Regions from separate parts of the Arthrobacter sp. LFS091 genome, predicted to be linked through region 2. Evidence: riboswitches for the same ligand, from Rfam matches in the RefSeq annotation. Region 2 holds a riboswitch; each other region holds the start of a gene.
The links. A riboswitch is a leader RNA that binds a small molecule or an ion and turns the genes downstream of it on or off. The one in region 2 is predicted to bind cyclic di-AMP.

Region 1: linked by a shared signal. The riboswitch ahead of ACNQOP_RS03295 (hypothetical protein) and the one ahead of ACNQOP_RS05025 (NlpC/P60 family protein) in region 2 are both predicted to bind cyclic di-AMP.
Region 3: linked by a shared signal. The riboswitch ahead of ACNQOP_RS16420 (M23 family metallopeptidase) and the one ahead of ACNQOP_RS05025 (NlpC/P60 family protein) in region 2 are both predicted to bind cyclic di-AMP.

The regions. Positions count from the first base shown of each region.
Region 1 is NZ_JBFPFP010000002.1:113,240-116,506, reverse strand. Features, by position in the region: gene ACNQOP_RS03300 (glycosyltransferase) at 1-932, opposite strand, end outside; gene ACNQOP_RS03295 (hypothetical protein) at 1,066-1,920, opposite strand; cyclic di-AMP (ydaO/yuaA leader) riboswitch at 1,924-2,109, opposite strand; gene ACNQOP_RS03290 (ATP-binding protein) at 2,219-3,267, opposite strand, start outside.
Region 2 is NZ_JBFPFP010000002.1:479,465-482,731, forward strand. Features, by position in the region: gene ACNQOP_RS05015 (universal stress protein) at 1-26, opposite strand, end outside; gene ACNQOP_RS05020 (FAD-binding protein) at 441-1,142, shown strand; gene ACNQOP_RS05025 (NlpC/P60 family protein) at 1,256-2,041, opposite strand; cyclic di-AMP (ydaO/yuaA leader) riboswitch at 2,045-2,237, opposite strand; gene ACNQOP_RS05030 (copper resistance CopC family protein) at 2,388-3,020, opposite strand; gene ACNQOP_RS05035 (NCS2 family permease) at 3,134-3,267, shown strand, end outside.
Region 3 is NZ_JBFPFP010000008.1:197,078-200,344, forward strand. Features, by position in the region: gene ACNQOP_RS16415 (C40 family peptidase) at 1-415, opposite strand, end outside; cyclic di-AMP (ydaO/yuaA leader) riboswitch at 420-588, opposite strand; gene ACNQOP_RS16420 (M23 family metallopeptidase) at 726-1,556, opposite strand; cyclic di-AMP (ydaO/yuaA leader) riboswitch at 1,561-1,802, opposite strand; gene ACNQOP_RS16425 (metal-dependent transcriptional regulator) at 1,992-2,687, opposite strand; gene serC (phosphoserine transaminase) at 2,982-3,267, shown strand, end outside.

The sequences.
Region 1 (3,267 bases), 370 kb from region 2:
AGTTGCCCGAACAGGCTGGCGCGTGGGGTCGATTCCGATGTTCGCGACGACGCCGGCAATGGGCCGCGGGCCAAGGCCGCGCGCAGTTCGGGGACAGGGATGCGCCCGGTGACGAGGTCGCGCGTCAGGCGCGCCATTCCGCGGAGGTCGGCCAGGGCGGTTCGTACGACGTCGACACTTGAGTTCGGATCGTCCGTCCAGTCGACGGGGACTTCATGGACGCGGAGGCCGCAGCGCTCGGCCAGGACCAGGAGTTCGGTGTCGAAGAACCAGGCGTTGTCCAGGGTGTGGGGGAGGATCCTGTGGGCGACGTCTGCCCGGATGGCTTTGAAACCGCATTGGGCATCCGAGAACCGGGCGCCCATGAGCGTATGCAGGAGGACGTTGTAGCTGCGGGAGACGAACTCGCGCTTGGGCCCGCGGACAACACGGGAGTTGCGGGAGAGCCGGGTCCCGATGGCGAGGTCCGAGTGGCCGGAGATCAGGGGAGCCAGCAGGGGTGCCAGGGCGGCAAGATCAGTGGAGAGGTCCACGTCCATGTAGGCGAGCACCGGGGACGGGGAGGCGAGCCAGACCTGACGGAGGGCGTTGCCCCGGCCCTTCTCCTCAAAGCGCATGACGCCGATTTCGGGGAGTTCACGGGCCAGGCGCTCGGCGATCTTCAATGTGTTGTCCGTGCTCGCATTGTCCGCGACCGTGATGCGGAACGTATGCGGGAACGTCTCCACCAAATGCCCGTGCAAGCGGCGCAGGCATTCCTCAAGGTCGGTCTCTTCGTTGTGGACGGGAATGGTGACGTCCAGGACAGGGACCGTGGTCCGCGTGTCCACGGGAAAGCGCCGCGGCTGCCGGTAGGGCAAGGCAGGAGCGGCGAAGGTCCCCGCATGGGCGGGGTTCGGCAGCGCACTGGTGGCGGGATCTATGAGCGTCATGCATTCACAGTGGGGCCGCCGATTGTGAGTGCTTTAGGCGGAAGCTGTGACGCGACTGTGTAAGTTGACGGGGCCCCTTAAAAGCGAAAAGCCGCCCCCGGAGCGGGAGCGGCTTTTCGTGAAAGCTCTTGGCTTAGTACCAGTTGTTGGCCAAGTGGAAGGCCAGGGCAGCCGACGGGGATCCGTAGCGTTCCTTGATGTAGTTCAAACCCCACTTGATCTGGGTCTGGTAGTTGGTCTGCCAGTCCGCACCGGCAGAAGCCATCTTGCCGGCCGGAAGCGACTGGACAATACCGTACGCACCGCTGGAAGCGTTGGTGGCAGTGGTCCGCCATCCTGATTCCTTCTCCCACAGCGTGTTCAGGGCGGTCATTTCGCCCGCGCCCCAGCCGTAGCTGCCAAGGATGCTGGCGGCGTAGGCCTTTGCAGCGGCGGGATCGTCCACTGCCTTCGGGGCGGCAGCAGCGGCTGCAGCCTGGGCAGCGGCGGCAGCAGCAGCGTCGGCGGCCTGCTTGGCGGCAGCGTCAGCAGCGGCCTTGTCGGCAGCAGCCTTCTCGGCAGCGGCTTGATCGGCAGCTGCCTTGTCGGCGGCAGCCTGCGCGGCAGCGGCCTGATCAGCGGCGAGCTTGTCGGCTGCGGCCTTGTCGGCGGCGGCCTTGTCTGCAGCAGCCCGGTCGGCTGCACCCTTGGCAGCTGCGGCGTCCATCGAAGCGGAAACTTCAGCGGACTTGTTGGTGCTGACCTGTGCGGCGGCCTGGGTGCCGGCTACGCGGCTTGCCTCGGGGAGGTTCAAGGCCGCGTTGGCGGCGGTACCCAGCGATGCAACGCCCAGTGCAGCGGCGATGACGCCCGCTACAACAGGCATGCGCTTGCCGGACTTGCCCTCACGGGCGGCCTTTTTGAGGACGGTCTGCGACTTGGTCAACTGGGTGTCGTTCTGGTCGCGGTGACGCGCGGAAGGGCGCGTCTGATCGTTAAATTCAGACATTTGTGATTACCTCTCAGCGCCTGCGGAGTTAGCTGTCGGGTTCGGATGAGGTCATCCGGCCGCGCATCACGCTGCGGCTTCACCCCAAGGGCCGGCAAAATGCCTGGGCCCGGAGACTCTGGGTCCCCCGTCTCTGCCTCGGTGAAAGATCGGACTCCGGGAAGTGGCAGAGCTCGGCGCATCCCGGATGTGGGCCGGTTAGGGGCAACCCACCCTTTCGACGGTACAGGAGGTTTCCGCAGAAGTCACATTTAGGTAACAGAGATCACGAAGTCGGTGAGTCGTCTTGCCGGATTCTTTACAGGCGTTCGGTAGTGGCGGTAGGCAGCCGGAGGGCGAACTCGGTGCGCCCCGGCCTGGACGTCACTTCGACGCTTCCGCCGTGCGCTTGAACGATGGATTCCACTATCGACAAGCCCAACCCCGAGGTCCCTTCCGAGCCCGATCTCGCCGCGTCGGCACGGGCAAAACGGGAGAAGATGCGGCTCTGGAATTCCTGCGGTATGCCAGGACCGTTGTCGGTCACGGTCACCACTGCGCTGCCATCCGCGGAGAGCATGACTCCAGTGACCACCGTTGTTCCCGGGTCGGTGTGTTTGCGGGCATTCGAGAGCAAGTTCGCCAGCACCTGGTGCAATTGCGTGGCATCGCCGCGTACGGTGACGGGCTCCCCGGGGAGCTGCAGTTGCCAGATGTGGTCCGGCGCCATGACTTTTTCGTCACTCACGGTCTCGATCACCAACTGGGTCAGGTCCACGTCCGTGACCTTCAACGGCTGGCCCTCGTCCAACCTCGCCAGCAACAGCAGGTCCTCCACCAGCGTAGTCATGCGTTCGGACTGGCTTTGTACCCGGGCCAAGGACTTCCTGCCGTCGTCCGTAAAGGTCTCGGTCATCCGAAGCAGCTCGGTGTAGCCACGGATGGCGGTCAGCGGCGTCCGGAGCTCGTGCGAGGCATCGGCAACGAACTGCCTCACTTTGGTCTCGCTCTCCTGACGGGCCTCTAACGCGCTGGAGACGTTGTTCAGCATCTGGTTCAGGGCGTGGCCCACGCTCCCCACTTCGGTCCCGGGATGGGAGGCCGACGGCGGGACACGCACCGCAAGTGCCACTTCACCGGCGTCGAGAGGCAGCCGTGAAACCTTGGTGGCGACATCGGAAAGCTGCTCCAGGGGCCACATGGTGCGACGGATGATCACGGTCCCCACGAGGCCGATCACCACCAGGCCGCCCAGTGACACCAGAACCATGGTCCAGACCAGCGAAGCCTCTGCGGTCTGCTTGTCCGCGAGCGGCAGGCCAGTGACGATCACGTCGCCGTAATTGGTCTTCACGGCCATAAGCCGGT
Region 2 (3,267 bases):
TCATTGTGTCCTTCGTGCTGGTCCATGGGGCCCGCCTCTCCACCTACTGCTTGATGTTCCGGCTATTCTGCCAGAGGTTCTCCGCACTGGATTCCCTGACTCTTCAAATGTCAATGGCCGGGGTAGGAGAAACTTGGAATCTCTCCTTCCAATGCCCACTATTCTCGGTCGGAAGTGCCGAATCAAGGCGACTTCGGGCTATGTGCATAACGGTCCGGGCTCAGTTCAAACCACACGGGATCGGCCTGCTGGCGGACACGAAAAACACGACGCCGGGACGGCTACCCATGGCCGAAAAAGTTCGGTAGTGTTCGAGTCACCGAATAGCCGGGCAGCGTGTCTCATGACACACCCCGGCTGTTAATTTGCGGCCGCTTGGGGAACTCGGACGCGATCCCACGCGATGCCGCAGGGCACACACGTCAAGGAGGAACCAAGCAGTGTCACTCACGCCTGATTCCGGCACGGAACGAACCACCACAGTGGTCATCGGCGCCGGCCTCTCCGGTCTGGCTGTTGCCAGCGAGCTTAGCCGCTACGGGGTGGGCTCCATCGTCGTTGACGGGTTCGGGTCGCTGTCAGCCACCGGGCCTTCGACCCACACTGGAATGCTCCAGCGCTGCGACATCGCCGATCCCGCCATGCAGGAACGCAGCGAGATTCTCCGCCACCTGCGCAACTACGCCGCCAACCATCAATTGGACGTTCGCAGCACCACCCGTGCCGTTCGCCTGGATTTCCTGGGCTCCGACCCGTCGCAGCAGATAGGGCACGGCCCCACCGGAAGCACCGCATCGGCCACCCTCCGGGGCAGGATCGTTTTCGGCCCCCTCGAATCCACTCCCCGTCAGTGGGCGGTCCACACCGCCCAAGGTGTCCTGCTGGCCGACCACGTCGTGGTGACGCGCTGCGCCCAGAGCCAGCTGCGCCGGATGCTGGCAGAACTTGGAATTGCCGTCGGCCAGAATTTCGCCGCGGCAATGCGTGCCGTGGGGATGCACCTTGTAGGCGTCGGAGAACTCATTACCCCGACTCCCAAAGAAGTCCTTCGGCAGGCCAAAGCTGTGGGGCAGGCTATTTCCGCCAGGGTGGCCCTACCGGCAGGCAACGGCATGGCCGGCAGCGGCGTAGCCATCGCCTAGGACGGCCGCTTCACCGCCACTGGAACTTTTGCGCACATTTCTTAACGCCAAAGGCCGGCACCCTCGAAGAATGAATCTTCGAAGATGCCGGCCTTTGAACTGAAGCGTGAGGCTTATGCGCCTGCGCGTACGTACGTGATGGGACCAGTTGCGGTCAACCAGCTGATCGGGTGGATGCCCGTCTGGTTGCCGTTGATGCCACCGCTGATGGCCTGGCCGTTGCCGATGTAGATGGCAACGTGGCCGGACTGGACGATCATGTCGCCGGGCTGGGGGTCACTGACAACCTTGCCGTAGTTCAGGAACTGCATGGGAGCCAGGTCACCAACAGGGATGCCTGCGGAGCCGAGGGCCCGCTCCACCATTGCGGTGCAGTCCTGCATGATGCCGATCTGGGCGTAAGCCGAGGCGACCATGGCTGCGTTGACTCCACCGACGGCCGGTGCAGCGGCTGCGGGAGCAGCAGCAGCCGGAGCGGCTGCAACCGAAGCGGCAGCCTTTGCGACAGGAGCGGCCGCAGCGGTTGTTGCCACTGCTGCCTTCTTGGCTACAGGTGCCTCAACAACGGGAGCCGGCTTTTCGATGACCGGAGCTGCTACGGATGCAACAGCAGGGCGCTCGAAGTTGACGGTAGCCGTGGCGGCGGCGGTTACAACCTTGGTGGGGGCCTCGGAAACGGTCTCGGCGACCGTGGCGGGGCTGGAGTCGCGCTGAACCGGGGTTTCGGCTGCGTGTGCAGCGATGGAGCCGGTCAACACAAGGCCCGAGGCTGCTGCGATAACAGCTGCCTGGCGGCCAGCGCCGGAAGCGTTGCTGGCGACTGCCTTGGAGATGGAGATGAACGGATTAGGACGTACGCTGTCCGCCTTACGACGGCCGCGAAGAATGCTTGAAGACATGAAAAAGCCTCTCCCGATGCCTGCGAGGTTAGCTGTCGGATTCGGATGGGAGTCACCCGGCCACTATCCCCCGCTGTTCAGCGGAAGCATCGTGACTTCACCCCAAGGCACGCTCGAAAGCGACCTAAATTGGGTTCCCCGTCTCTGCCGTAAGGTTTGTCTGCGAACGGATTCCGGACTGCGGCAGAGCTAGGCAATCAGGCCGGAAGTGCCCGCTACGTGGAACAGGCACAGCTACTACGGTACGCGATGATCTCGCCGAAGTCACATTTAAGTAACGAGAACCGGGGTTTTGGCGTGTCGCAGTGACCAATCCGAGATATTCGCAGCTACGTAGAAAAGCCTGTTATTCCGCGGAATCTCCCGCATTTGAGTCGCTGGAGGCGGCGAGTTTCTTCCGGGCGGTAACGGCGAGATAGATCACAAGGCCCACAGCAACCACGGCCAGTCCCACGATGCTCCACGGGAAAGGTTGGGACGCGTCAGCGGCCGGGGTACTGGTGGCAGTGCCTGGCGCTGCAGTTCCTGCCGTCGGAACCGTATTTGAAGGTGCCGACGACGACGGCGAGGCACCCGCCGTGCCGCTCGTCGCCGTCGTGCTTCCAGCAGCGGCCTTGAACGTGAAGGTGCCCTCGATGGGGTGCGAGTCGGAGCTGACGACCCTCCAGACCACGGTGTATTCGCCGGCCGGCGCGCCTTCTCGGATCTTCTGGACCGCCTGGTTGTCGATGATTTCGACGGGCCCATCCGCCCAGTTTTCGCCACCCGCAGCGACCGTAACGCCCGATCCGATGGCCAGCGGCCGGTTGTTGAACGTGATGGAGACCGACGCCGGGACAGCTGCCACGCTGGAGCCGTTGCCCGGCGCTGTGGATTCGGCGACGTCGTGCGCGGAGGCCGGGCCCGCGGAAAACAGCAAAGCGGATGCGAAGGCCAGGGCGGCAACGACGGCGGCCAGAAGCGGGCGGATGGTGCGCATGGGGCGGTTTCTCCTAGTGTTGGCTTCCTTACAGACTAGGCGAATCGTCAGGGGGCCCATATCCGACGGCATAGGATTTGAGGGCACACTCCCCTCGATCCCCGGAGTCCTTCATGCTTAAACAAGGTTCTGCCATCGACCGCTACTTCAAAATTTCCGAGCGTGGCTCCACATACTCCCGGGAAATCCGAGGCGGCTTCGCAACCTTCTTCGCCATGAGCTACATCGTGGTCCTCAACCCCCTGAT
Region 3 (3,267 bases), on a different contig from region 2:
CAGCAGCGCTTGCAGCACCGTCCGTAACCTCGGAGGACTTTGCGGTGACTGCTGCTGCGGCGTCCTGGCTACCAGCGGCGCGCTGGGTGACCTGCGATGCACGCTGGACAACCTTGGGGGCTTCCTTGGTGGCCACGACCGGGCTCTCGAAGGCCACGGTGGCGGTCGGCTCTGCGGTGACGACGGCGGTTGCCACCATCTGCTGGGTGCTGGAGGCTTCCGACTTGGAGACGTCCGTATCAGCTGCCGTAGCCGGAAGACCGGCGGTCAGGACAAGGCCCGAAGCTGCTGCCAGGACGACGGCCTGACGGCCAACCGAACCGGCGTTGGACGAAACAGCCTTGGAAAGAGTGTTCAAGGGGTTCGTACGAACCGTTTCAGCGCGGTGGCGCGCAGGGGTAGTGCGTGATGACACGTAGGTAGCCTCTCCCAATGCCTGCGAGGTGAGCTGTCGGATTCGGATGGGAGTCATCCGGCCGCGTTGCTTCAAGGAAGCTTTTGCGACTTAACCCCAAGGCCTTCTATCGAAGACCAAAAGTGGTTCCCCCGCCCCTGCCAGACGATTTATGCGAACGGACCTTGAGTGGTGGCAGAGCTAGGCAATCCACTCAAGTGCATCGGCCCCCTAAAAAGCCGATGCGCTTTGTACGGTACAACAGTTGAACGCGAATGTCACATTCAGGTCACGGGGTGTCGCAAAATGCGAGAGGCGACCATCAACTGGCTTAGAGCCAGCCCATGGGGTCTACAACTTCTCCGTTGACCTGGACCTCGAAGTGGAGGTGGCAGCCCGTGGAAGCGCCCGTGGTGCCGCTCAACGCGACGGTATCGCCACGGGTGACGGTCTGCCCGACCTTGACGTTGAAGGACGACAGGTGGTTATAGGTGGTCTCGAGGCCGTTGCCGTGGTCCACTACCACGCGGTTGCCTCCGCCATACTCGTGCCATCCGGCGAAAGTGACCTTGCCCGTGGCAGCCGCATGCACTGCGGTGCCGCACTGGGCAACGAAGTCCTGGCCCCGGTGGAAGTCGCCCGTGCCGCCCGTGAGGGGGCTGACCCGGTAGCCGAACGGCGAGGCCGTGACCAGGCTGTCCAAGGGGCTGGCAAGCGTGCCAACGGACGAGGCGCGCTGGATGCTGCCGACCGACTGGGCGCTGAGCAATTGCTTCAGCTTGCCGTCGGGGTCAGCTGCGGTTGCGACGGCGGCGCGGCTGAAGTCGATTTTTGCCGATGCGGCCGCGGAAACCTCTGGCTGGCTGCCGCCGGAAACGGCGAGGGCGGACTCGGTCTGGCCCGACTCCGACGTTGCCATCACGGGGCTTGTGGCCGGCAGTCCGACAGTCAGCGCCAAGCCGGTGGCAGCGAGGGCTACTCCGGCTTTCTGGCCGACACCACTGGCTGCGGCGAAATCGGCAACCTGGCGCAATGGGCTCTTACGGCGGCGGACTTGGCGCTCAGTGTCACGGGGCCGGACCTCCATTGTTGCGCGGGCTGGCCGCAGCTCAACAGCGGGGCCGGTGGCGCGGCGACGACCCCTGACGTTCTGCGATGTCAAACTCTGTTCCTCTCTGGAAAGCCTGCGAAGTTAGCTGTCGGATTCGGGTCAGAGAGTTCAAAGACCCGGTCCGCACGAAGCGCTCATGGCACACAGGTATCCCAGGAGGGACTTGCGTAAATGGGCACTTCTGCTGCGGACTTCACCCCAAGGCTGCTTCTTTAGACAGCCGCTTGTGGTTCCCCCGCCTCTGCCAGTGGTGGATGGCACACCTGATCCGCTGGCAGAGCTCGGCTCCGGATCAGGTAACGCTTTGGTATCGGCGCTAGTAGATAACTATAGGCGATTAAAGCCTGCAGTAATAAATTCGTTATCAACAGGACGACGCACTCCCTTATCATCAATCCCGGAAAACCGCAGGTCACATTGTCCCGCGGGGCACAAAAGTGAGGTTTGACACGGCATACCCGAGGATGCGGCGCCCCCGAAGGGAGGTCAGCCCAGGGAGACGAACACGTGGGCCGCAACTTCCGGTGGAAGCTCAAGCGCTCCCTCGATGCCGGGAACCCGGACAGAAATGTACTCGCCGACGCGTTCCAATGACACCGCTGCCCCGGGACGGATTCCGCCTTCGTCCAGTTGGGTGAGGAGTTCGGGCTCCACCTGGATGGGCTCGGCAAGCCGGCTGACCACCACGCGGGAATCGGCGGCGTAGCCATCCATGGCCTGCAGCAGGTTGATGTCGAGCCGCGGGATGGTCTGCGTCGGCAGGCCGCCCAGGGCTTCGAGTCCTGGAATCGGATTGCCGTAAGGCGACTCGGTGGGGTGTTCAAGGAGTTCGTAGAGCCGGCGTTCAACCCGCTCACTCATCACGTGTTCCCAACGGCACGCTTCGTCATGGACGTACGCCCAGTCGAGGCCAATGACATCGGCAAGGAGCCGCTCCGCGAGACGGTGCTTTCGCATGACCTCGGTGGCGCGCTTGCGGCCCATCTGGGTCAGTTCAAGGTGACGGTCGTTGGATACGATCACCAGGCCATCGCGCTCCATGCGGCCGATGGTTTGTGAAACCGTGGGGCCGGAGTGCCGCAGGCGCTCGGCGATGCGGGCCCTGAGCGCCACAATGTTCTCTTCTTCAAGCTCCAAAATGGTCCGAAGATACATCTCAGTGGTATCGATCAGATCCGTCATCCAGCTCAGCTCTCCTCGAACGCAGTTTCCTTGCGTAATCTCCACCGTACCGCGTCCTTGGCCAGGGCAGCCGGTGTGTACCGCTGGCCCTTGAACGCCGACACCCAGCCTAGCTTATTTGGAATTACTCTGGATAATTCCGGTCGCATCCTGTTGCTTCGCATTCCACGTGGCGGACTATGACGGATGCAGGTTACAGCCCCCGGGCCGAGTCAGGCAGAATTGGGGAGTCGAAGGGGCAGCGGATGCCACCTGCCACGACCCATCTCTAGCCGATACCCATTGGAGCCACACGTGAGCGACAACAGCATCACCATTCCCGCCGATCTGCTGCCCAAGGACGGACGCTTCGGCGCAGGACCGTCCAAGGTCCGCCCGGAACAGATCGAGGCGTTGTCTGCCGCATCGGCCACCATCCTGGGCACCTCCCACCGGCAGGCCCCGGTCAAGAACCTCGTGGGATCGGTACGGGAAGGACTCAGCCAGTTCTTCCGCGCACCCGAGGGATACGAGGTTGTCCTCGGCGTCGGCGGATCAACCGCCTTCTGGGACGTCGCCGCATTCGGCCTAGTGGAGAAGA